DNA from 3 places in the Pseudoduganella sp. UC29_106 genome. Region 2 is predicted to be linked to each of the others. Evidence: predicted binding sites of a transcription regulator. Region 2 holds the regulator's gene; each other region holds the start of a gene.

What was found. Region 2 encodes sigma-54, which starts transcription at its own class of promoters, with help from an activator protein. Its sites were predicted from a motif close to TGGCANGNAANCTGCTTT; they were not measured.
Positions count from the first base shown of each region.
Region 1: a site for sigma-54 is predicted at 2,243-2,260, ahead of ACHMW6_RS33220 (PEP-CTERM sorting domain-containing protein). Genes of this name have one in related genera too.
Region 3: a site for sigma-54 is predicted at 3,506-3,523, ahead of ACHMW6_RS04385 (PEP-CTERM sorting domain-containing protein). Genes of this name have one in related genera too.

Region 1 is NZ_CP171977.1:6,685,318-6,692,881, reverse strand. Features, by position in the region: gene ACHMW6_RS33230 (DUF4019 domain-containing protein) at 1-89, shown strand, start outside; gene ACHMW6_RS33225 (glycoside hydrolase family 35 protein) at 277-2,112, shown strand; gene ACHMW6_RS33220 (PEP-CTERM sorting domain-containing protein) at 2,319-3,044, shown strand; gene ACHMW6_RS33215 (cupin domain-containing protein) at 3,098-3,496, shown strand; gene ACHMW6_RS33210 (ATP-binding protein) at 3,477-4,742, opposite strand; gene ACHMW6_RS33205 (NAD(P)H-dependent glycerol-3-phosphate dehydrogenase) at 4,784-5,821, opposite strand; gene ACHMW6_RS33200 (SH3 domain-containing protein) at 5,827-6,273, opposite strand; gene secB (protein-export chaperone SecB) at 6,363-6,842, opposite strand; partial or broken gene grxC (glutaredoxin 3) at 6,985-7,246, opposite strand; gene ACHMW6_RS33185 (rhodanese-like domain-containing protein) at 7,263-7,564, opposite strand, start outside.
Region 2 is NZ_CP171977.1:6,365,166-6,372,729, forward strand. Features, by position in the region: gene hprK (HPr(Ser) kinase/phosphatase) at 1-25, shown strand, start outside; gene rapZ (RNase adapter RapZ) at 27-890, shown strand; gene ACHMW6_RS31695 (arsinothricin resistance N-acetyltransferase ArsN1 family B) at 1,013-1,510, opposite strand; gene ACHMW6_RS31700 (VOC family protein) at 1,599-1,976, opposite strand; gene ACHMW6_RS31705 (Lrp/AsnC family transcriptional regulator) at 2,061-2,522, opposite strand; partial or broken gene ACHMW6_RS31710 (enoyl-CoA hydratase/isomerase family protein) at 2,519-3,603, opposite strand; gene hpf (ribosome hibernation-promoting factor, HPF/YfiA family) at 3,671-4,030, opposite strand; gene ACHMW6_RS31720 (RNA polymerase factor sigma-54) at 4,098-5,582, opposite strand; gene lptB (LPS export ABC transporter ATP-binding protein) at 5,591-6,346, opposite strand; partial or broken gene lptA (lipopolysaccharide transport periplasmic protein LptA) at 6,518-6,931, opposite strand; gene lptC (LPS export ABC transporter periplasmic protein LptC) at 6,953-7,546, opposite strand; gene ACHMW6_RS31740 (KdsC family phosphatase) at 7,556-7,564, opposite strand, start outside.
Region 3 is NZ_CP171977.1:799,673-807,236, reverse strand. Features, by position in the region: gene ftsY (signal recognition particle-docking protein FtsY) at 1-603, shown strand, start outside; gene ACHMW6_RS04400 (cell division ATP-binding protein FtsE) at 611-1,270, shown strand; gene ftsX (permease-like cell division protein FtsX) at 1,267-2,181, shown strand; gene rpoH (RNA polymerase sigma factor RpoH) at 2,488-3,342, shown strand; gene ACHMW6_RS04385 (PEP-CTERM sorting domain-containing protein) at 3,556-4,089, shown strand; gene ACHMW6_RS04380 (hypothetical protein) at 4,206-4,646, shown strand; gene ggt (gamma-glutamyltransferase) at 4,653-6,419, shown strand; gene ACHMW6_RS04370 (TonB-dependent siderophore receptor) at 6,688-7,564, shown strand, end outside.

The DNA of each region.
Region 1 (7,564 bases), 320 kb from region 2:
TCGCAAACAAGAAAGCAGCGATTGAGACTGTAACCCCCAGCAAAGACGCTGATGGTGTCTGGCGTGTGTCCGGTTATTTCGTAAAATAATTCAATATGGCATTTTCTAATAACTACGGCAATATGAAAGTATGCCCGACACGGTTCTTTCGTATTAGCGCTACCATTATCTAATTTATAGATTTTCGCAAGAATTGCATAGCTCGACTCTTCCGGCAATTACTAGAATAGCGCCAAAGAAAAATAATAACGGCTATTTAACTACGAGGAGACTGCATTGCAATTCAAAGGAATGAAGGGCCTGGCGGCGCTGGGCATGATGATGGCGGCGCTGGGCGCGCAGGCGGCTGCGCCGCATTTTGCGGTGGTGAACGACCACTTCGAACTGGACGGCAAACCTTACGTCATCCGCGCCGGTGAGATGCACTATGCCCGCATCCCCCGCGCGTTCTGGCGCGAGCGCCTGCAGCAGGTGCGCGCGATGGGCCTGAACACCATCACCACCTATGTGTTCTGGAACCTGCACGAGACCGAGCCGGGGCAATTCAACTTCAGCGGCAACCTGGACCTGGCAGCGTTCATTCGCACCGCCAGGGAAGAGGGCCTGAACGTCGTGCTGCGTCCCGGCCCTTATGTCTGCGCGGAGCTGGACTTTGGCGGTTTCCCCGCGTCGCTGCTGCGTACGCCCGGCCTGCGCGTGCGCAGCATGGACCCGCGCTTCCTGGCAGCGTCGGAACGCTACCTGAAGCGGGTGGCGCAGGAAGTGGCGCCGCTCCTGTCCTCGCGCGGCGGGCCGGTCCTGATGGTGCAGGTGGAGAACGAATACGGCTCGTACGGCGACGACCACGAGTACATGGCAACCATCCAGAAGCAGATGCGCGAAGCCGGCTTCGACCTGCCCCTGTTCACCTCGGACGGCCCCGATCCGACCCTGCTCGACCGCGGCACCCTGCCCGGCATAACGCCCGTCGTCAATTTCAACGGGACGCTGGATGAGGTGAAGGATGCCTTCGCACAGCTCGCTGCCTTCCGCCAGAATGTACCGCGCATGGCCGGCGAATACTGGGCCGGCTGGTTTGATCACTGGGGCTCGCGCCACAATCAGACCAGTCCGAAACTGGCGGCCGATGCGGTGGACTGGATGCTGGGGCAGGGCATTTCATTCAACCTGTACATGGCGCACGGCGGCACCAGCTTCGGCTGGCAACCCGGCGCCAACAGCCAGGGCACCAACTACACGCCCGACACCACCAGCTACGACTACGACGCCGCGATCGATGAGGCAGGGCGGCCTACGCCGAAGTTCTACGCCATCCGCGCCGCCATCGAACGTCACCTGGCGCCGGGCGAGCGCCTGCCGGACCTGCCGAAGCAGACGCCCACGATCGCTGTGCCGCGCTTCACGCTGGATGAGTCCGTAGCGCTGGTCGATGCGCTGCCCAAGCCCAGCACATCCCACCTGGCCCGCAATATGGAAGCGTATGGACAGGGCTACGGCTTCATTGTCTACCGCAAGCGCTTCACAGAGGGTGCGTCTGCCAAGCTGGACCTGGGTGCGGTGCGCGACTACGCCCATCTGCTGGCCGACGGCGCCACTTTCGCCACCATGGACCGCCGGCGCAACGAGCATGAAACGACTATCGACCTCAAGCCCGGCAGCACGCTGGACGTCGTGGTCGAAAACATGGGCCGCGTGAATTTTGGTCCGCTGCTGCCGGACGAGCGCAAAGGCCTCACGCGCTCCGTGTCCCTGGGCGGCAAGCCGCTGGTGGACTGGCAAGTGTTCAATATGCCGCTGGACGACCTGTCCGGCCTGCGCTTCGAGCGTGGGGCGCCGGCGAAGCGCGGTCCCACATTCTGGCGCGGCCATTTCCGCACCAGTGCGCCGGGCAGCACCTTCCTCGACATGCGTGCTCTTGGCAAGGGCCACGTCTGGGTCAATGGCCATCACCTTGGGCGCTACTGGCGTGTCGGGCCGCAGCAGAGCCTGTTCCTGCCCGCGCCCTGGCTGCGCAATGGGGACAACGAGATCGTTATTCTCGACCTCGATGGCGCACCCGAGGCGCCCAGCGTGCAAGGCCTGCCGGACCCGGTTTTCGCCACGCCAGGCTGAACCTGGCAGGCAAACGTAACATCGGTGCTCCTGCGGTTTGACAAGTTAGTGTCGGGAAATCTTGCACCTAGTAAAGGTGCACTCAGATCGTGCGTCGCTAACGTATTGATTTGGTAATATTTTGTATTTTTGGCACGAGATTTGCTCCCTTTGACCGGACATTCAATCAAAGGGAGCATATGAAATACCTCAAAACAAAAGCAAGTATGCTGGCACTTGCGTTGGCCGCATTGGCCCCGATGGCTCAAGCCGGCACCTGGACATTGGACTTTAATAACGCGAACATTTATACCGGCACAGCAGCATCGCTGCTGCCAGGCAAGACCAGCCTGGACACCTGGGCCACCCTGCAATTTACCGACTATGGCACCAACTATGTCGACATCACCATGCGCGTGGCCACCGGCGTGCTTCAGGCCGGCATTTACGTGAATGACTGGTGGTTCAACGGCGATGCCATCGCACAGGGTGGCGTCCTCAGCCATATCGGTGGCGTGGGTGATGTGGCGGCGACCAAGGCTACCATTTGCGGCGATTGCCAGCACGGCTCGGCGTCCGGCGATTATGACGGGATCTTCCAGTTTGCCAACGCGAATCCTGGCGAACTGGGCATTGGCCATACGTCCACTTATCGCCTGACGATCGCGTCCGGCATTCTCAGCGTGGACAACTTCCAGCTGCTGTCGCAACTGCCGGGCAGGAATCCGGCGCCTGGCTTGTACGCGGCTGTCCACGTGCAAGGCTATAACAATACCTCGGCAAAATCCGGCGCCTGCCTTCCTGGCTCGACCAACTGCGAGCCGGCGCCATGTCGGCCCGGCACGCCGGGCTGTGGCGGCGGTTCGAACGAGATTCCGGAGCCAGGCACGCTCGCGATCCTCGGCACGGGCCTGCTTGGCCTGGCTTATGCCCGCCGTCGACGCATCGGCTAAGCGTTAGTGAGCGCCGTAAAAATCGGGCCCTTGCCGGCCCGATTTTTTTTTGCATGGGTGCGAAGCTGTGCGGTGTGGGCGGGACTGGTAACATGGAGGAAACGCAGAGGAGGGCATCATGGCGCTACCACATGCATCATCCGGGCAGGTCATCGCGATTCAGGGACTGGCGGGGGGAGAACCTGTCGCAGTTCGCGTCGATTGCGCTGGCAAAGACGGAACAGCTGGAGCTGATTCGTATCGTGCTGCCGGCGGGAAAAGCGCTGCCGGAGCATAGCGTGAAGGGGCAGATCACGCTGCAATGTCTGCAGGGCGAAGTGGCGTTCGATGCACACGGCCGCACCGCGATCCTGCGCGGCGGCGAGATGCTGTACCTCGAAGGCGGCGCGCCGCATGCATTGCGCGCCAACCAGGATTCGCTGCTGCTGCTGACTATCTTGCTAAAGGATTGAGCGGCAGGCGGAAAGTGAAGCGGACGCCGGCCTCCGGCGTGCTTTCGAGCCGCACGGTGCCGTGCAGGATGGCCTGCACTACGTTCAGCACGATGGCCAGTCCCAGCCCCTGTGAACCGCCGCCGACGCGCGTGGTGAAGAAGGGATCGAACACGCGCGGCAGCACATCGGGCGCGATGCCGCAGCCATTGTCCTCATAAATCAACTGCACCATGTCGCCGTCCATCGCCGCTGAAATGGTGATGCGGCGTATCTCGCGGCCCACGAACGCGTGGGTCACCGAATTGTCGATCAGCTTGGCCAGCACCTGCTCGACGTGACCGGGATAACTGTTCATCGTCAGGCCAGGCTGGATGTCCACGGCCAGCTCCACATGTTCACGGCGCAGCATCGGCCCCATCGCCGTCGTGATATTGCGTACCGTTTCTTCCAGCTTGAACAGGCGCCGCTCCTGCGCATCCTGGTCGACGGCAATCTGCTTGAAACTGGCGATCAGGTCGCCTGCGCGGGCACTGTTCCGTTCGATCATCTGGCAGGCGTCGCGGCCTTCTTCCAGCAGGTGCTTGAGCCCGCCCTGGGTCAGCTTCCTGGAGGCCGCCTGCGTGGATATCTCGCCGAGCCGGTCCGCCAGCGTGGACGCGCACAGCACGATATTGCCCAGCGGCGTATTCAGTTCATGGGCGATGCCCGTCACCAGCCGGCCGACGGTAGCCATTTTCTCGGTAATGATGATCTGCTGCATCATCGCCGCATCGTCTTCCTCGCGCTGGCGCGAGGTGTAGAGCTGCTGCAGGTCCTGTTCGACCACGTCGCGAAACTGCTCCAGCAACTGCTGGTGGGCGGGAGCATAGGCGTGCTCCTGGCTGTCCAGGATGCACATGGTGCCGAACAGGTGGTCGTTGGGCCAGCGCAGTGGGTAGCCCATATAGGAAATCATGCCCTGCTGGGCATTGGGGCTGCCATGCCAGTGCGGGTCCGTGAGCGCGTTCGCCACCACCAGCGGACGCCGGGTGGCCAGCACTGTGTGGCAATACGAGCCGCAACTCTGCGGCGACTCGCCCCGCCCATAAGGGTTGCCGCTGGAATGGCTGCTGACGAAAACGCGCAGGGAACCCGGCTCGGCCTTCGTGATGAGGGCCGCCGGCACCTGGATGACTTGCGCCACGAGGTCGAGAATGCCCTGCCACTTGGCTATGACAGCCGGCGCAACGGCAAGCTCGCCCGGGTCGATCTCGGTAGTGTTCATCGTTCGCTTTCAGGAAAAAAGCGTTGATGAACAATTATAGATCAGGCGGCAGGGCCGGTCTCGACGCGCGGGTCCCGTGCCAGCAAACGTTGTACCAATTCCGCAGGTTTGTCGCCATCGAACAGCACGCCGGCCACGGCATTGGTGATCGGCATCTCCACGCCCAGCCTGGCGGACAGTTCCCGCACGGCTTTCGCGCAAGGCACGCCTTCCGCCACATGGCCCAGTTCATTAACCACGGTGTCCAGCGACTTGCCCTGCGCCAGGCCGAGGCCCACGCGCCGGTTGCGCGACAGATCGCCGGTGCAGGTCAGGATCAGGTCGCCCATGCCGGTCAGGCCCATGAAGGTTTCCACCGAGCCGCCCAACGCGGTGCCGAGGCGGGTGATTTCCGCCAGGCCGCGCGTGATCAGGGCCGCGCGGGCGTTCAGGCCCAGGCCCATGCCGTCCGCAATGCCGGTCGCAATCGCCAGCACATTCTTGACGGCGCCGCCCACTTCCACGCCCACCAGGTCTTCGCTGGAGTACACCCGCATGGTGCCGCCGTGCACGGTCTGCAGCACGCAGTCGCGCAGCGCGGCCGAAGAGGAAGCGATGGTCAGTGCGCAAGGGAGGCCTTTGGCCACTTCCTGCGCGAACGATGGGCCGGACAGGGCGCCGGCCGGCACCGTGTCGCCCAGGATGTCGCGCACGATCTGGTGCGGCAGCAGTCCGGTTTCGTATTCGAAGCCCTTGCACAGCCACACGATGTTCGGAATGTTCCTGCCTTTCAGCGCCTGCAGCAGCGGACGCAGTCCGGCTACAGGGCTGGCGGCAATCAGCAGCCCGTCGCTGCCCACATGGGCCACGGCCGCGTCGAAATCGGCGGTCACGGCCAGGCTGGCGGGGAAGGGGTAGCCCTTCAGGTAATGGGTGTTCTCGCGGGCGGCATCGATTTCCGCCATGGCGGCGGCGTTGCGTCCCCATAGCAGCACATCATGGCGCGCCGCCACGGCGATGGCGACAGCCGTGCCCCAGGCGCCGGCGCCGAGCACGCTGACTTTGCGCGGCGCGGCCGCGTTCTTATGATTATTCGGCATTGACTTCAGAGGCCCCAGATATCGGTGCTGCGCACAAAGCCGCTCTGGCCGTCGCGGTGGCGCACTTTCGTCCAGCCGTTGCCGGCCGGTTCCGCCAGTTCGAGCAGCACGCCCTTGTCGGCGATAAAGACGACGGTGGCAGCCTCGTCGGCCGAGGCGCGCACCCTGGTATTGGCGCTGCGCACCATGACATTGCGCTGCTTGCCACCCAGGCTTTTTGCCTCGGTCCAGGCCAGGCCGCCGTCAATATCGCGCACCTTGACCCATTCGCCGTAGGTCAGGACGACCTCCAGCGGCGTGCCGCGCGGAACGATGAACTGCTTGCTCGCCTTGCTGGACGGCGCATCGTACAGGATGGCCGGCGCAGCGCCTACCGTCCGGTAGTCCACAGCCCAGGCACTGGCGGAGGCCAGCAAGGCCGCGGCGAAAACAATCGAACGGGAAATTTTCATTGCAAAACGCATGTCTATAAACGCACAAAGGCCACTACGGGCCTTTGTGGACAAGGAGCCGCTCGGACTCCCATGGTACAACAGAAATATTACTGCACGGTTGGAGTGCCTTCGGTGCCGGCGGCAGCTTGCTGCTGGGCCAGGGCCTGCAGACGCTGCTGGTAGAACACTTCGAAGTTGATCTCAGCCAGGTGCACAGGCGGGAAGCCGGCACGGGTGATCAGGTCGGCGATGTTCGAACGCAGGTACGGGTACACGATGTTCGGGCAGCCAATGCCCAGCAGCGGATCCAGCTGTTCAGCCGGGATGTTGCGGGCTTCAAAGATGCCGGCTTGTTTGCCTTCAACCAGGAAAGCGACTTTTTCACCGACCTTGGCGGTCACGGTGATGGTCACGGTCGATTCGAAGATGCCTTCGGACAGCGGCTCGGCGCCAACGTCCAGGGCGACTTCGATGGTCGGCTGGGTCTGCTCGAGGAAGATGCCTGGGGAGTTAGGCTGTTCCAGCGACATGTCCTTCAGGTAGACGCGTTGAATTTGGAATACGGGTTGCAGGGTTTCGTCAGACATGGATCGCTTTCGTTATCGTGTTAAGTCTCTGTTAATGCTTGGCCAGGCTGCGGACAGCCCAAATCAAACGCGAGGGCTGATTGTAGCAAAACTGATTTATTTGCAAACCGTTTTGGCGCCCTTCGTTGTATTTGGGGACTGTTTAACCTTTTAACAAGGGATCGAGGCCGCCAGCCTGGTCGAGCGCGTACAAGTCATCGAAACCGCCCACATGCGTTTCGCCGATGTAGATCTGCGGCACCGTGCGGCGGCCAGTCTTTTGCATCATCAGCTGGCGCTGGGCTGGATCCAGGTCAACACGGATCTTGTTAATGTTTGCGACGCCCTTGCTCTCGAGCAGGCGCTCGGCCCGGGACGCAATAGGGGCACACCAGGGTGCTGTACATGGTTACGTTGGCTGTCATGGCGATTCCTTCACAGTTATTTCTTCATTGGCAGACCGGCAGCCTGCCAAGCCGCGACGCCGCCATCCAGCACGACGACGTCAGTGAATCCAGCCTTTTCCAGAACTCTCGCGGCGCCGAAAGCGCGCGTACCCTTTTGGCAAACAACAATCGTGGTCTTGCTTTTGGATTTTTCCAGCTCGCCCACGCGGTTCGACAGGTCGGCAACCGGGATATTGATTGCATCCGGCAAGCGGCCCGTCGCGAATTCCTCCGCGCTGCGTACATCGACAATGGTGGTTTTACCGCGGTTTATCAACAGGGTCGCTTGGGCCGGCG
Region 2 (7,564 bases):
GCGCCAGGCAATGAGCGGAGACTGATATGCGCATCGTTCTGATTACAGGCATCTCCGGTTCCGGCAAATCCGTGGCGCTGAACGTGCTGGAGGACATCGGCTACTATTGCGTCGACAACCTGCCGCCGGCGCTGCTGCCAAATCTCGTTTCCACGCTGTCCGACGAAGGCGCTGACGCGCTGGCCGTGGCGGTCGATGCGCGCAGCGCGGCTTCGCTGGCCAGCCTGCCGGCCGAGTTCCGCAAGCTGAAGGAAGAAGGTCATGATGTGAAGATCATGTACCTGACGGCCAGCACGCATTCGCTGGTGGCGCGCTTTTCCGAGACACGCCGCAGCCATCCTTTGTCGCACGAGCTGCATCCTGGACAGAATCCGGCCGGGCGGCGTACGCTCATTGAGTGCATTGCGGAGGAGCGCGAGCGCTTGTCCGCCATCCAGCAGCTGGGGCATGTGATCGATACGTCGGAACTGAGCGCGAACAAGCTGCGGGCGCTGATCAAAGATCTGGTGCTGAGCGAGAATGCGCCGTTGACGCTGTTCTTCGAGTCGTTTGCGTTCAAGATGGGCGTGCCGCTGGATGCGGACTTCATGTTCGATGTGCGCGCAATTCCCAATCCTTATTACGACCTGGCGCTGCGTCCTTTGACGGGACGCGATGAGCCGGTGATTGCTTTCCTCGATGCGCAGCCCAGCGCGGAGGAGATGTTCAACGATATCCGCGGCTTCGTTGAGAAGTGGCTGCCGGCGTTCAAGAAGGATAACCGGAGCTATCTGACTGTGGCTATCGGCTGCACCGGGGGACAGCACCGCTCCGTCTACATGGCAGAGCGCCTGGCGCGGCATTTTCACGATACGGAGAACGTCGTTCTACGGCACCGCGAGCAGTCGTAGCCGTGCACGCACGGCGGATCAAACGATCCGCCCTACGCCGGGCAGCAGATCATCGTCTCATGTGATTTGACGCAACGCGTAGGGCGGATCATTGATCCGCCGTGTCGAGGCCGTCGGCGGCGTTAAACGCCGAGGCGGAGCTGCCAGTAGCTCACGTCAAGCCAAGAACCGAACTTGAACCCGACCTCGCGGAAGCTGCCGACTGGCTCGAACCCCATCTTCTGGTGCAGGGCCATGCTGGCCTCGTTTGGCTGCGCCACGCCGCCGATCACCAGGTGGATGCCGCACTGGGTCAGCAGTTCGAGCAAACGGGCGTAAAGCCTTCGCGCATGGCCGTTGCCGATAGCGCAGGGCTTGAGGTAAATGGAACTCTCCACCGAACGCCGGTAAGCCGAGCGCTCCTTCCATTTGGTCGCATAGGCATAGCCGAGAATCTCGTCGCGGTCTTCCAGCACCAGCCAGGGCAGGCCGGCTGTGATCACATGATCGATCCGGCGCGCAATTTCGGCGCTGGTGACTTCGATCTCTTCAAAGGTGATGGTGGAATGCGTGACGTAATGGTTGTAGATGCCTGCGATGGCTGCTGCATCGGCCGGGTGGGCTGCGCGTATCGTGGTCATGTCCGCTTCGATAAAAGTTAATGACCACGATGAATGAGCAAGTAGCGCGCCAGAGAATAGCGGCGTCCGCCGCACCATAGCGGTGCGATCAGCCCAGCCAGTGCACCACTTCGATCGTATGCTGGTCAGGATCGGTGATCATGGTGCCGTAGTAACGTTCGTTGATGTCGGGACGCAGGCCCGGCTGGCGCAAGGTCCGAGCGCCCAGTTCGGTGGCGCGGGCATGGAAGGCTTGCGCGGCTTCCGCCGACGGCGCGGCAAACGCAATGTGCGCGCGATGGCCGGGTAAAGGGCTGTCATCCTGCGCGGGATAGATGGCGAAACCCCAGTGGCCGTCGGCGCCGAAGATGGCCTGGGTACCGTCCTGATGCTGCACGGTGTAGCCGAGCGGGGCGAGGCAGGCAGTGTAGAAGTCCAGCGCACGCTGCAGGTCGCGGGTGCCGATGGATACGTGGTCGATCATCATGCTTCTCCTTGTGTGGGAGAGCACATCTTACGGACGGGCCGTGGAACGATTTCGCAATTTAAAGGCAGCGAATGGGAAATTTTCTCACAGCGTGAGCTTGGTCTCGAACTTCGAGCAATTCATGGCGAACAGGCTCTTCACGTTGATCACGTTGTTATTCGACGTGAACACGCGCCGCGTGAACTCGTGATAAGCCTCCATCGAAGCCGCCGTCACGATCAGCATGAAGTCGAATTCGCCCGCCACCTCGTAGCAGGACATCACATCCGACTCCCGCCGCATCTGCGCCTCGAACTGCTGCAGGATGGCGCTGTTCTGGTGGTCCAGCTCCACGGACACGAACACCGTCAGCGGACGCCCCGCCTGCACGCGGTCCACCAGCGCCACATCCTTCAGCAGCACGCCGGACGCGCGCAACTGTGCGATGCGGCGCTGGCAGGTCGCCACCGACGAATGCACGCGCTCCGCGATCTCGCGCAAGGGGGTAGCCGCGTCGTCCTGCAGGATGTTGAGGATGGCGCGGTCGATGCGGTCCAGCTCCTTCATGCGAGGAGGCGCAGCGGGTGGGCGTAGTCCGGCCAGCAGGGTTCGAAGAAGTGCTCCACCATTGCGGGCGTGACGCCATCCAGCGTGGGCGGATTCCAGCGTGGGGCATTGTCCTTGTCGATGACCAGGGCGCGTACGCCTTCCAGGATTTCGCCATGCTCGAAGTTGCGGCGCACCAGGTTGCGCTCCATCCGCAGGCAGTCGGCCACGTCCAGCGACGCGCCGCGGCGCAGCAGTTCGTGGGTGACGCACATCATCAGCGGCGAGCGCTGCTCCATGGCGTTCAGCGACTTCTTCGCGAACGGGTCGGCATCGGTGCGCAGCGAGTCCATGATGGCGTCCACGCTGCCGGCCGAGAAGTGGCGGTCGATCAGGGCGCGCTGAGCTTCCAGCTCGCCGGCACCGGCCAGCTCGCGCATCGGCGCTGCGAAGGCGGCAATTTCGGCGGGCAGCGCAGCGGCGGGGGACGCGTCGATCAGCGCGCCCAGCGTACGCCATTCGGCTTCCGGCACGAAATGGTCGGCCAGGCCGAGATAGAGCGCGTCGGCGGCGCCCACGGTCAGGCCGGTCAGGCCCAGCCACATGCCCAGGCTGCCCGGCGCATGGGACAGGAAATGGCTGCCGCCCACGTCCGGGAACAAGCCGATATTGACTTCCGGCATCGCCAACTTCGTACGGCCGCTGACAATGCGCACGCCGCAGCCCGGCCCGCCCTGCGAGATGCCCATGCCGCCTCCCATCACCACCCCATCCATCAGGGCAATATACGGTTTGTTGTAGAAATGAATTAAATGATTTAGCCCGTATTCCTCGGTGAAGAAATCCTCAAGCAGCGCGCTGTTGCCCTGGGCGAGCTGTGGCCCACTTCATGGAAGAAACGGATATCACCGCCCGCGCACAAGGCTTTGCCGCTGCTGCTGCGGATCACCACCGCCGCCACGGACGCATCGCCGCGCCAGGCCAGCAGCGCACGCGTGATGGCGCGCACCATGTCGAGGGAGAGGGAGTTGAGTGCCTTGGGGCGGTCGAGGGTGATGAAGCCGGTGCTGTTGCTGATGTGGGTGATGACGTATTCGCTCATTGTTCTCAGGGTGAGGTTGCAAAAAGGGCGCCAGATGCGCCCTTTGTTGATGAGTCCCGCGTGTCCTTTACATAGCGGTGACTGGTGCTTCGTAAGTGTCCGGCAGATGCTTGATCGCTTCGTGGTTATGGTTCTGCACGCGGTCCTTGTGCTTCATGACCTGGCGATCCAGTTTGTCGATCAGCGTATCGATGGCGGCATAAAGGTCTTGCGAAAGGCTCTCCACATACACAGTCTTACCCGACATGCGCAGATTAATCTCTGCTTTTTGACGTTTTTCTTTCTCGGTGAGGTTATCTACAGTCAGGATGACAGCAATATCAATCACTTGATCGAAATGGCGTTTAATCCGCTCCAGCTTGTTCTGCACGTACTCGCGAATCGCTGGGGTCACTTCGACATGATGTCCACTGATGGTGAGATTCATACACACTCCTAAAGATGATGTCGCTTACAAGTTCATACATGCTTGTAGCATGCAGCGGAACCGTGCACTACAAAGACTTGCGGAGACTTACTGGTGGGATCTTCAATGCTTCTCGGTACTTGGCAACAGTACGTCGCGCTATGACCATGCCCTGTTCTCCCAGCATGTCCGCAATCTTACTGTCGGATAAAGGATTTTTCGGGTCTTCTGCTCCTGTCAATTGCACGATCAGCGCACGGATCGCAGTCGATGAGGCTTCACCCCCAGCTTCAGTCGCGACGTGGCTTCCAAAGAAATATTTCAACTCAAACATGCCATGCGGGGTGAGCATGTATTTTTGAGTTGTTACCCGAGAAATAGTGCTCTCGTGTAGTCCCAGTGTATCAGCTATTTCACGCAACACAAGGGGTCTCATGGCCACTGCGCCATGACTGAAAAAGTTCTTTTGTCTTTCTACTATCGCCTGCGAAACGCGCAGGATTGTGTCGAAGCGCTGGCGCATATTCTTGATCAGCCACTTGGCTTCCTGCAGCTGGGCGCTCATCTGGGATTCGCCCTTGCCCTGCTTGAGCAGGCTCGCGTACAAGGCATTCACGCGCAGGCGCGGCATGACGTCGTTGTTCAGGCTGACCTGCCAGCCATTGCGGCTCTTCTTCACGATCACGTCCGGCACGACATAGTCTGACACGTCTGACGCAAATTCAGCGCCCGGATGGGGATTGCACTGGCGAATCACCGCCTGCGCTTCGCGCAAGTCTTCATCGTCGCAGTCCAGCGCCTTCTTCAGCTTGTTGAACTCGCGCTGGGCAAACCAGGTCAGATGCTTCTCGACAATGCACAGCGCCATGCGGCGCGTGACCATGGGCACATTGGGCAGGCGCTTGATCTGCAGCGCCAGGCATTCGGACGCATTGCGCGCGCCCACGCCGACCGGGTCGAAGTTCTGCAGCAGCAACAGGGCCGTGCGCAACTCTTCCAGTTCGACTTCCAGCTCTTCCGGCAGGCGCGCATGGATCTCTTCCAGCGGTTCTTCCAGGTAGCCGTTCTCGTCCAGCGCATCGATGATGATTTCCATCAGCGCGCGGTCGCGCGCTTCCGCCACGGTCACGCGCATCTGCTCCAGCAGGTGCTCGCGCAGCGTGCAGTGGTTCGCTTCCAATTGCGGGCGGCTGTCCTCGTCGTCCGGCGACTTGTTGCGGCCGGAATCGCTCCAGTCGCTATCGCCTATGTCGCCGCCCTCGCCTTCGCCGCCTTCACCGCCTTCATAGCTGTCGGCTTCGGCGCTGGGCGCGGATTCGCCCTCGCCTTGCGGCGCGGACTCTTGTGGTGCTTCGGCAGAGCCATTGCCCTGGTTGATGGCGCCGTCCGCCAGCAGGCGCACCGAATGATCGAGCGGATCATCCAGGCGTTCCAGCAGCGGGTTGTCGCTCAGCAGCTGCTCCAACTCCTGGTGCAGCTCGAGCGTCGAGAGCTGCAACAGGCGGATGGATTGCTGCAGCTGCGGTGTGAGCGCCAGGTGTTGCGAGGTTCGCAGTTGCAGTGACTGTTTCATGGCCTTGCTTACATGCGGAAGTGTTCGCCGAGATACACGCGGCGGACAGACTCGTCGGCAATAATATCGTCCGGGCGGCCCGAAGCCAGCACCGAACCCTGGTTGATGATGTAGGCGCGATCGCAGATACCGAGCGTCTCACGCACATTGTGGTCGGTAATCAGCACACCGATATTGCGCTCCTTCAGGAAACGTACGATACGCTGGATTTCGATCACGGCAATCGGGTCCACGCCCGCGAACGGCTCGTCCAGCAGCACGAAGCGGGGGTTGGTGGCGAGGGCGCGCGCAATTTCCACGCGGCGGCGTTCACCGCCGGACAGCGACAGCGCCTGGTTCTCGCGCAGCTTTTCGATCTGCAGGTCGGCCAGCAGGGCTTCCAGGCGCTCGTCGATCTGCGCCTTGGTCATCGGCTTGCCGTCCACGTTCTGAATCTCCAGCACGGCGCGGATATTCTCTTCCACGGTCAGCTTGCGGAACACCGAAGCTTCCTGCGGCAGGTAGGACAGGCCCAGGGTGGCGCGCTTGTGGATGGGCAGCATGGACACGTCCACGCCGCCGATATCGATGGTGCCTGCGTCGGACGCGACCAGGCCCACGATCATGTAGAAGGACGTTGTCTTGCCCGCGCCGTTCGGCCCCAGCAGGCCTACCACTTCGCCGCAATCCACCTGCAGCGACACGTCATGCACCACCTGGCGCTTGCCGTAGGTCTTTTGCAGGCCCTTGACGACCAGGGTGCTTTCGCAAGTCGAAACCGCCATGCTTATTTCCCTGCCGCTGGCGTTGGGTTGGTCGTGGCCGGCGGCGTTGCCGGTGGAGCGGTGCGCGTCGGCTGGATCACCATCGTGCCGCGGCCGCCGCCCTGTTTTACTCTCGCCGGTGGAAGTGTTCTTCACGCTGAAGAATTCCTTGCGGCTGTCATAGGAGATGAATTCGCCTTCGACTTCGTCGCTCGGCTTGGCGCCTTCCAGGCGCTTGATCTTCGCCTTGCTGAACATCTTCACCAGTTCAACGTTCTCGTCGTACTCGATGCGTTCAGCCTCGCCTTCCACCCACTGGTCGCCTTCGCCGTCGCGCTTCTGGCGGAAGGTGGCCTTGCCGCCGCCGCCCGTCAGCACCACGTGCTGGAAGCCTTCCGGCGTCTGCGACACCACGGCGCGCGCCGCCTTCATCAACAGCGTGCCGCGCGTGAGGACCACATTGCCGGTGGCGATGCGCTGCTGCTTCACATCGTCCACTTCCAGGTTATCGAACTTGATTTCCATCGGCTTGTAGGAGTCGGCTTTTTCGGCGGCGGCCATGCCGCTCACCAAAGCCAGGACTGCCGAAAGCAGGAGTTTTTTCATCGTAATTCCATTCGTATTGGGTTAGCGCGCCTTCGGCGGGAAGACGAGCGTGCCGCGGCCGGACAGTTCCAACTGTCGGCTGGCGTTATTGGCGCGCATGCCACTGGCTTGCGCGGTGGTTTCACCCGATTTCATGCGCACCGGCTGGTCCGTCTCCATACGGTCCTCGTCCGGGTAGATCACCAGCTTATCCGTTTCCAGGTGCAGTTCCTGGTTCGCCTGCCCGGCGGCGCGGTCGATCCTTACCTCGTCGCGCAGGGTCACGCGGCTGTTCACATCATCCACCCGCGCCGTTTTCGAGCGGATATCCATGGGAGGCTTGTCCTCGGCCAGGCTGCGCACGATCGGCTTGTCGATCTCGGAGGAATCGTCGATCGGACGGTGGGTCAGCTTGTCGCCGGAGATGATGTAGCTTGGCTTGCCAACCTTGTTCAGGCGCACGAAGCTGAAGCGTTCGACGATGTAGTCCGGTTCATTCATCCGCATATCGGCCTGCATTTCCTCGCCGGCGCGGTTCAGCAACTCCAGTATCCAGAAGGAGCCGACGGCGGCAAACAGCGCCAGCAGCATGCCGAGCGACAGGCGGAAACGGTGGGCGGTCCTCTGGTTGCGCATGCTGCTCCCTTACACCAT
Region 3 (7,564 bases), 1.7 Mb from region 2:
CTGGTGATGATGATTTCCGGCGTCAACGGCGCCGGCAAGACCACCACCATCGGCAAGCTGGCCAAGCATATGCAGGCGCACGGCCAGTCCGTGCTGCTGGCCGCCGGCGACACGTTCCGCGCCGCCGCCCGCGAGCAGCTGATGGTCTGGGGCCAGCGCAACAATGTGACCGTGATTTCCCAGGAGTCGGGCGACCCGGCGGCCGTGTCCTTCGACGCGGTCCAGTCCGGCAAGGCGCGCGGCACCGATGTCGTCATGATCGACACCGCCGGCCGCCTGCCGACCCAGCTGCACCTGATGGAAGAGCTGAAGAAGGTCAAGCGCGTGATCGGCAAGGGCCAGGAAGGCGCGCCGCACGAAACCCTGCTCGTCATCGACGGCAATACGGGCCAGAACGCCCTGGCCCAGGTGAAAGCCTTCGACGATGCGCTGCAACTGACCGGCCTGATCATCACCAAGCTGGACGGCACCGCCAAGGGCGGTATCATCGCCGCCATCGCCCGTGTGCGCCCGGTGCCGGTCTATTTCATCGGCATCGGCGAAAAGATTGAAGACCTGCAGCCCTTTGATGCGGCTGAGTTTGTTGAAGCACTGCTTGCATAAGGCCCTCATGATCGAATTCCAGCACGTCTCCAAGCAATATTCCTCCGATGCCGTCGCCCTGCGCGACATCAGCCTGACCATTGCCAAGGGCGAGCTGGTCTACCTGGCCGGCCCGTCCGGCGCAGGCAAGTCCACGCTGCTGAAAATGATTGCCGCCATGGAGCGTCCGACGGCCGGCAAGGTGGTGGTCAATGGCCAGGACATCGGCAAGCTGAAATCCGCCGGCGTTCCCTTCCTGCGCCGCAACCTCGGCCTGATCTTCCAGGAGCAGCGCCTGCTGAATGACCGCTCGGTGCTGTCCAATGTGATGATGCCGCTGATCGTGACCGGTTCGCCCAAGGCCGCGGCCGAGCAGCGCGCCCGCGCCGCCCTCGACAAGGTCGGCCTGGGCGAGCGCGCCAACGCCCTGCCGCTGGCCCTGTCCGGCGGCGAACAGCAGCGCGTGTCGATCGCGCGCGCCATCGTCAACCGTCCCCAGATCATCCTGGCCGACGAGCCGACCGCCAACCTCGACCGTGCCAGCGCGAGCAAGGTGCTGGACGCTCTGCATGCCTTCCATTCGGTCGGCGTGACTTGCCTGATTTCCACCCACGATGAGCAGGTGCTGGACAATGCCGCGCGCGTGATCCACCTGCAGCGGGGCGAACTGATGAAGGAGGCCGCATGAGCACCTTCTTCCGCCAGCACGCCTTTGCCCTGGGCGGCGCCCTGGTCCACCTGCGCCGTGCGCCCGGCTCCTTCCTCTTCAATATCCTCGTGGTGGCCATCGCCCTGGCCCTGCCCTTCATGGGCGTAACCTTGCTGGAAAACGTGCGGCCCATGTCCGAACAGATGGCGGTCGAGCCCGAGCTCAGCGTCTTCATGAAGCAGGATGCGCCGCGCGAACAGACTTCCGCCATCGCCGGCAACCTGCGCGCGATCGCGCCGGACGCCAAGATCATCTTCGTGCCGCGCGAAAAGGCGCTGGAACAGCTGAATGCCAAGAGCGGCCTGTCCGATGTGCTGAATACGCTGGGCGAGAATCCCCTGCCGGACAGCTACGTGATCAAGCTGAATGCCTTCCGCAGCGCAGCCGAAAGCGCCAGGATCGACGAAGTTGCGGACAAAATGCGCGCCCTGCCCAATGTCGAGTCCGTGCAGGTCGACTCCGCCTGGGTCAAGCGCCTGGCCGCCCTGCTGGGCATCCTGCGCCTGGCCCTGCTGCTGCTGGCCGCGACCCTGGGTACGGTGGTGATTGCCGTGGTCTTCAATACCATCCGCCTGCAGGTGCTGACCCAGCGTGAGGAAATCCTGGTCTCCAAGCTGATTGGCGCCACGGACAGCTTCATTCACCGCCCCTTCTATTACACGGGCGCCATGCTTGGCCTGTGCGCCGGCGCCGTGGCACTGGGCGCCGTGGCCCTGGCGCTGCGTCCGCTGAATACCGCCATTGCCGAATTTGCAAGGCTGTACGCCAGCGAATTCCAGCTGGCCCCGCTGGACCCGCTGTCGATGACAGCCTTGCTGGCCCTGTCCGCCATGCTGGGCCTGGTGGGCGCCGTGCTCTCCGTCCAGCGCCATCTTTCCCTCCTGAATTAAACCCCGAGCGCGCCGCCGCCCTGGCTCCCGGGCCGGCGGTACGCACGTGCGTTCTCGCACAGAGCACGACCCTCGCCCGCACTATCCTGACCTCATCCCCTTTATGGAAGCGCTTTTCCCCATAGCATTATTGCTATCGCAGCCATAGATTTCCACCAATTGGCACTCATCGAAGGAGAGTGCTAATATATGTTCAACCAGCAAGACGGCAAGATGAGCAAGTCAGCATTAAGAACCGGTTAAGTTCCATAGTGCATGCTGGTAAACATGAAAGATTCCCTTCGAAGCGAGGATAGAAACATGACTATGATGTCCGTACAAAACGCACTGGTTCCACTGGGCAACTTGGACGCATATATTTCGGCGGTAAACCGTATGCCGATGCTCTCGCACGAGGAAGAAGTACAACTGGGCCGCGACCTGAAGGACAAGAATGACCTGAAGGCGGCTGAGAAGCTGGTTATGTCCCACCTGCGCCTGGTGGTGTCGATTGCGCGCGGTTACCTGGGCTACGGCCTGCCGCACGCCGACCTGATCCAGGAAGGCAATATCGGGCTGATGAAAGCCGTCAAGCGCTTCGATCCGGACCAGGGTGTGCGCCTCGTGTCCTACGCCATGCACTGGATCAAGGCTGAGATGCACGAATACATCCTGAAGAACTGGCGCCTGGTCAAAGTGGCAACCACCAAGGCCCAGCGCAAGTTGTTCTTCAACCTGCGCAGCCATAAGCAGGGCCTGGACGCGATGTCGCCTGACCAGATCGACCAGCTGGCAAAGTCCCTGGACGTGAAGCGTGAAGACGTGATCGAGATGGAAACCCGCCTTAGCGGCCGCGATATCGCGCTGGAAGCGCCGAGCGACGACGAAGACGACAAGTTCTCGCCGATCGCCTACCTGTCTTCCGACTCGATGGAGCCGACCAAGGTGCTGGAAGCCGAACAGGTGACCCGCCTGCAGTCCGAAGGCCTGGAAACGGCCCTGTCCAAGCTGGACCCGCGCTCGCGCCGCATCGTTGAAGCGCGCTGGCTGGCCAACGACGACGGCTCGGGCGCCACCCTGCACACGCTGGCAGAAGAGTTCGGCGTGTCGGCTGAACGCATCCGCCAGATCGAGGCTGCCGCACTGAAAAAGATGAAGACTGCACTCGCCGCCTACATCTGAGTTCCCTTGTCCCGAAAGGCGCCGCGCCGCAAGGCCCGGCGCCTTTTTTATTTCCTCTCAACATTGTATGTCGGTTACTTTTTCTGACTGCTAAGTGTCGATATTCTTTACACCATGTTTTGACGAAATTTTTAAGTCCTTGATGCAACACGACTTTCTTTTCTGGCATAGCACTTGCATGTAACCTAGCGTCACCGCCCAAAGGAGAGAAAGATGTTCAAACAAACCGCCCTCGCCCTGGCCCTCGCCGCCGCCACCGGCCTCGCGTCAGCTGCCCCAATCACCCTGGTCGATAACCTCGCGATTGCAGTCCATTGGAATAACGACAACGCCAATCCCGCGATGCGTCCTGCCGACCTGAACGGTTTGTCTGCACTGCAAGTCGATGCTGGCCTCGGCGCCACCTTCGATTTCTTCTTCCCGCTCGTCGGCGGCAACCAGGACCCAACCACGTACTACTTCTACCTGGACGGCAACCTGCTGACCCAGTCGGCCCAGGCTGCACCAAGCGGTTACACCAAGTGGTATGACGATGTCGTGTTCAGCTCCGGCGTGCACACGCTGTCGCTGAAAGTGACCACCCCGAACAAGAACGGCGGCAACTTCACCATCGACTCCGACCTGGTGTCGCAGGTCCAGCCGCAAGGTCCGGGCGCCCCGAGCCAGGAAGTGCCGGAACCGGGCTCGCTGGCCCTGCTGGGCCTGGGCCTGCTGGGCCTGGGCGCAATGCGCCGCCGCAAGGAATAACAACAATAAAACGACAGTAATTAAGCGCCCCTCAGAGGGCGCTTTTTTTTCTAGCTCAGCAGTGCGCCGCAGTAGGTAGCGATTTGATAATATGGTTTCATGCCTTCAGGGAGGACATGATGAAACCCAGAGTCATGAGCTTTTGCTTTGCGGGACTATCCCTGATTATCGCCGCGGCCTGCAGTGCCCCGCCGCCACGCGAAGCGTCACGTCCCGCGCCACGCACCAGCGAAAACTACGTACTGACGCAGGGCCAGACCGTTACCCTCGCGCCAGCCACCACCCTCAAGCTCGAACGCATCAACGACAGCCGCTGCAAGGCGGGCGCCGTCTGCGTCTGGGCCGGCCACATCAGCTACCGCTTCGTGCTGACCGACAAGCAGGGCGAGTCCAGCTTCGTGCTGGCAGAAGACATGCCTGGCGCCGCCAAATCGGTCACTAAAAACGGGCTGGTCTTCACACTGCAGGGGGTGGACCCGGCCGAACCGCCACCGCTGAAGGCGCCGGCGCCGGATTATCGGGTAAGCTTGCGGGTAAATATTGCCCAACCGATATAACTGCCCATGACCCAGCGACGCCGCGCCCAGCCCCTGATCCTTTCCATCATTCTTCCGCTGGCGCTCGCCGCCCAGGCCGCATATGCCGGCAGTCCGCTCGCGAGCGGCACCGGCGGCGCTGTCGCGACTATCAGCGAACCGGCCTCGCAGGCCGCGCTGGCCATCCTGAATAAGGGCGGCAATGCGATTGACGCTGCCGTGGCCGCGGCCGCCACGCTGGGCGTGACCGACCCGTTCAGCTGCGGCATCGGCGGCGGCGGCTTCATGGTCATCTACTTGGCGAAGGAAAAGCGCGTGATCACTATCGATCACCGCGAAATGGCGCCCGCGTCCTTCCAGCCCACCGTTTTCACCGACAACGGCCAGCCCATCGATTTCGACACGGCCGTTGCCAGCGGCATGGCGGTCGGGGTGCCCGGCACCGTGCGCGGATGGCATGAAGCGCTGGACCGCTACGGCACGATGTCCTTCAGGCAGGTACTTTCCCCCGCCATCAAGGTCGCAACAGACGGCTTCCGCGTCAACGCCAACTTCAGCCAGCTGGCGGCCGGCAACGAACAGAAATTCAGGCTCTTCCCCGCCACTGCCGCCCTCTACCTGCGCGACGGCAAAGCCATCCCCGCCGGCACCCTGTTGCGCAATCCGGACCTGGCGAAGACCTACCGGCTGCTGTCCTCCGGCGGCGTGAAAGCCTTCTACCAGGGCAAGCTGGCCCGCGCCATTGTCGACGCGGTCAACATGCCGCCCGTTGCGTCCGGCGTGAAAGTTCGCCCCGGCAATATGAGCCTGGCCGACCTGTCGAACTACGAAGCGCGCCTGCGCCAGCCCATCCGCAGCAGCTACCGCGGCTACGAGCTGTACGGCATGCCCCTGCCCGGCAGCGGCGGCATCGCGATTGCCGAAGCGCTCAACATCCTCGAAGGCTACGACCTGAAATCCATGCCGCGCGAGCAGGCCGAACACCTCTACCTCGAAGCCTCGCGCCTGGCCTTTGCCGACCGCAACGCCTACCTGGCCGATCCGGAATTCACCGAAGCACCCGTCGCCGGTCTGCTGAGCAAGGACTACGCCGCCCGCCGCCGCGCCCTGATCGACCCGCAACGCGCCATGCCGCTCGCCGCCGCCGGCGATCCCTACGCCTTCCAGAATGACCCCAGCATTCCGCTGCGTCCGGCACCCACCCCGGCCAGGCTGCTGCCGGAAAGCGCCCACACCACGCACTTGGCCGTGTCCGACAAGGAAGGCAATATCGTCGCCTACACCTTCACCATCGAATCCTGGGGCGGCAGCGGCATCACCGTGCCGGGCTACGGCTTCATCCTCAACAACGAGATGACCGACTTCGACTTCACGGGCCCGCACCCGAACGTGCCGGAGGCCGGCAAGCGGCCGCGCTCCAGCATGTCGCCCACAATCGCCTTCCGCAACGGCAAGCCCGCCTTCACAGTCGGCAGCCCCGGCGGCTCGACCATCATCACCACGGTGCTGCAAACTATCTTCAACCACGTTGACCTTGGCATGTCCATGTACGACGCACTGAATGCGCCCCGCCTCTCCCAGCGCAACAGCACCGCCACCCAGGTCGAGCCCGGCTTCACCGGTTCTCCCCAAGCCCGCGCCCTCGAACAACTCGGTCACGCCTGGCGTGACGAAAACGAAGAAATCGGCGCCGCCAACGCCATCGTCTTCAACCCCGACGGCACCATCACCGCCGTCAGCGAAGCCCACCGCCACGGCACCGGCTCCGCCCTCACCCAATCCCCCGCCCACTAACCCTGGGGTCAGATCCGACATTCGGACACGTGCTCGGCTGTAACGCTTCGACATGCCCTAAATGCGTTCGGCCGACGCAGAAAAGGGCAAATCCTGCCAATTTCCAGCAAACTCAACAAATCCGGGACAAGGCTCCGTTCACTCTAAAGAGTCTTCAGCGCTGAGTTCGTGTCCGAATGTCGGATCTGACCCCATGGTGTGGACAATTTGGGCGGCGCACAATAGAATGCGAATCATTATCATTTGCATTCATAAGAAAAGGAAGAAAATGCCGCTGCCTGTCCCCGCTGCCCGCCTCCGTCCGCTTGCCCTTGCTGCCGCCCTCGCTGCCGAGGGCGCCTGGGCGACGCCTGCCGAGGAGGTGGACGCCAACGAGCCCGCCGCCATGCCCACCGTAGTCGTCAAAGGCGAGGCCGACAGCACGGACAGCTACACCACCCGCCGCACCGCCTCCTCCGCCCGCCTTGACCTGAGCCTGCGCGAAACCCCGCAATCCGTGTCCGTGGTCACGCGCGCCCAGATCGAAGACTTCCGCCTCGACTCCGTCAACGACATGCTCGCCACCACCACCGGCGTCACCGTCGAGCGCGTGGAAACCGACCGCACCTACTACACCGCCCGCGGCTTCGACATCATCAACTTTCAGTACGACGGAGTCGGCCTCCCCTTCGTCTTCGGCAACGTCTACGGCGACCTCGATACCGCGCTGTACGAGCGGGTGGACATCGTCCGCGGCGCCAACGGCCTGATGTCCGCCACCGGCAATCCGTCGGCCACGGTCAATTTCATCCGCAAGCGCCCGACCGCGAACTTCCAGGCCTCCGCCAGCGCCACCTTTGGCAGCTGGGACCAGCACCGCGTGCAGGGCGACATCTCCACCGCCCTCAACGAAGCCGGCACGCTGAACGGCCGCGTCGTCGCCGCCTACCAGAAGGGCGATTCCTACCTGGACCGCTTCTCCAACGACCGCAAGGTCTTCTACGCAGTCCTGGAAGCGAAGCTGGCGCGCGACACCACCCTCACCGGCGGCTTCACCAGCCAGGACGTGAAAACGCGCGGCGGCCTGTGGGGCGCCCTGCCCCTCTACTACACCGACGGCAGCCCGACTAACTTCGACGACAGCACCAGCACCGCCGCCGACTGGG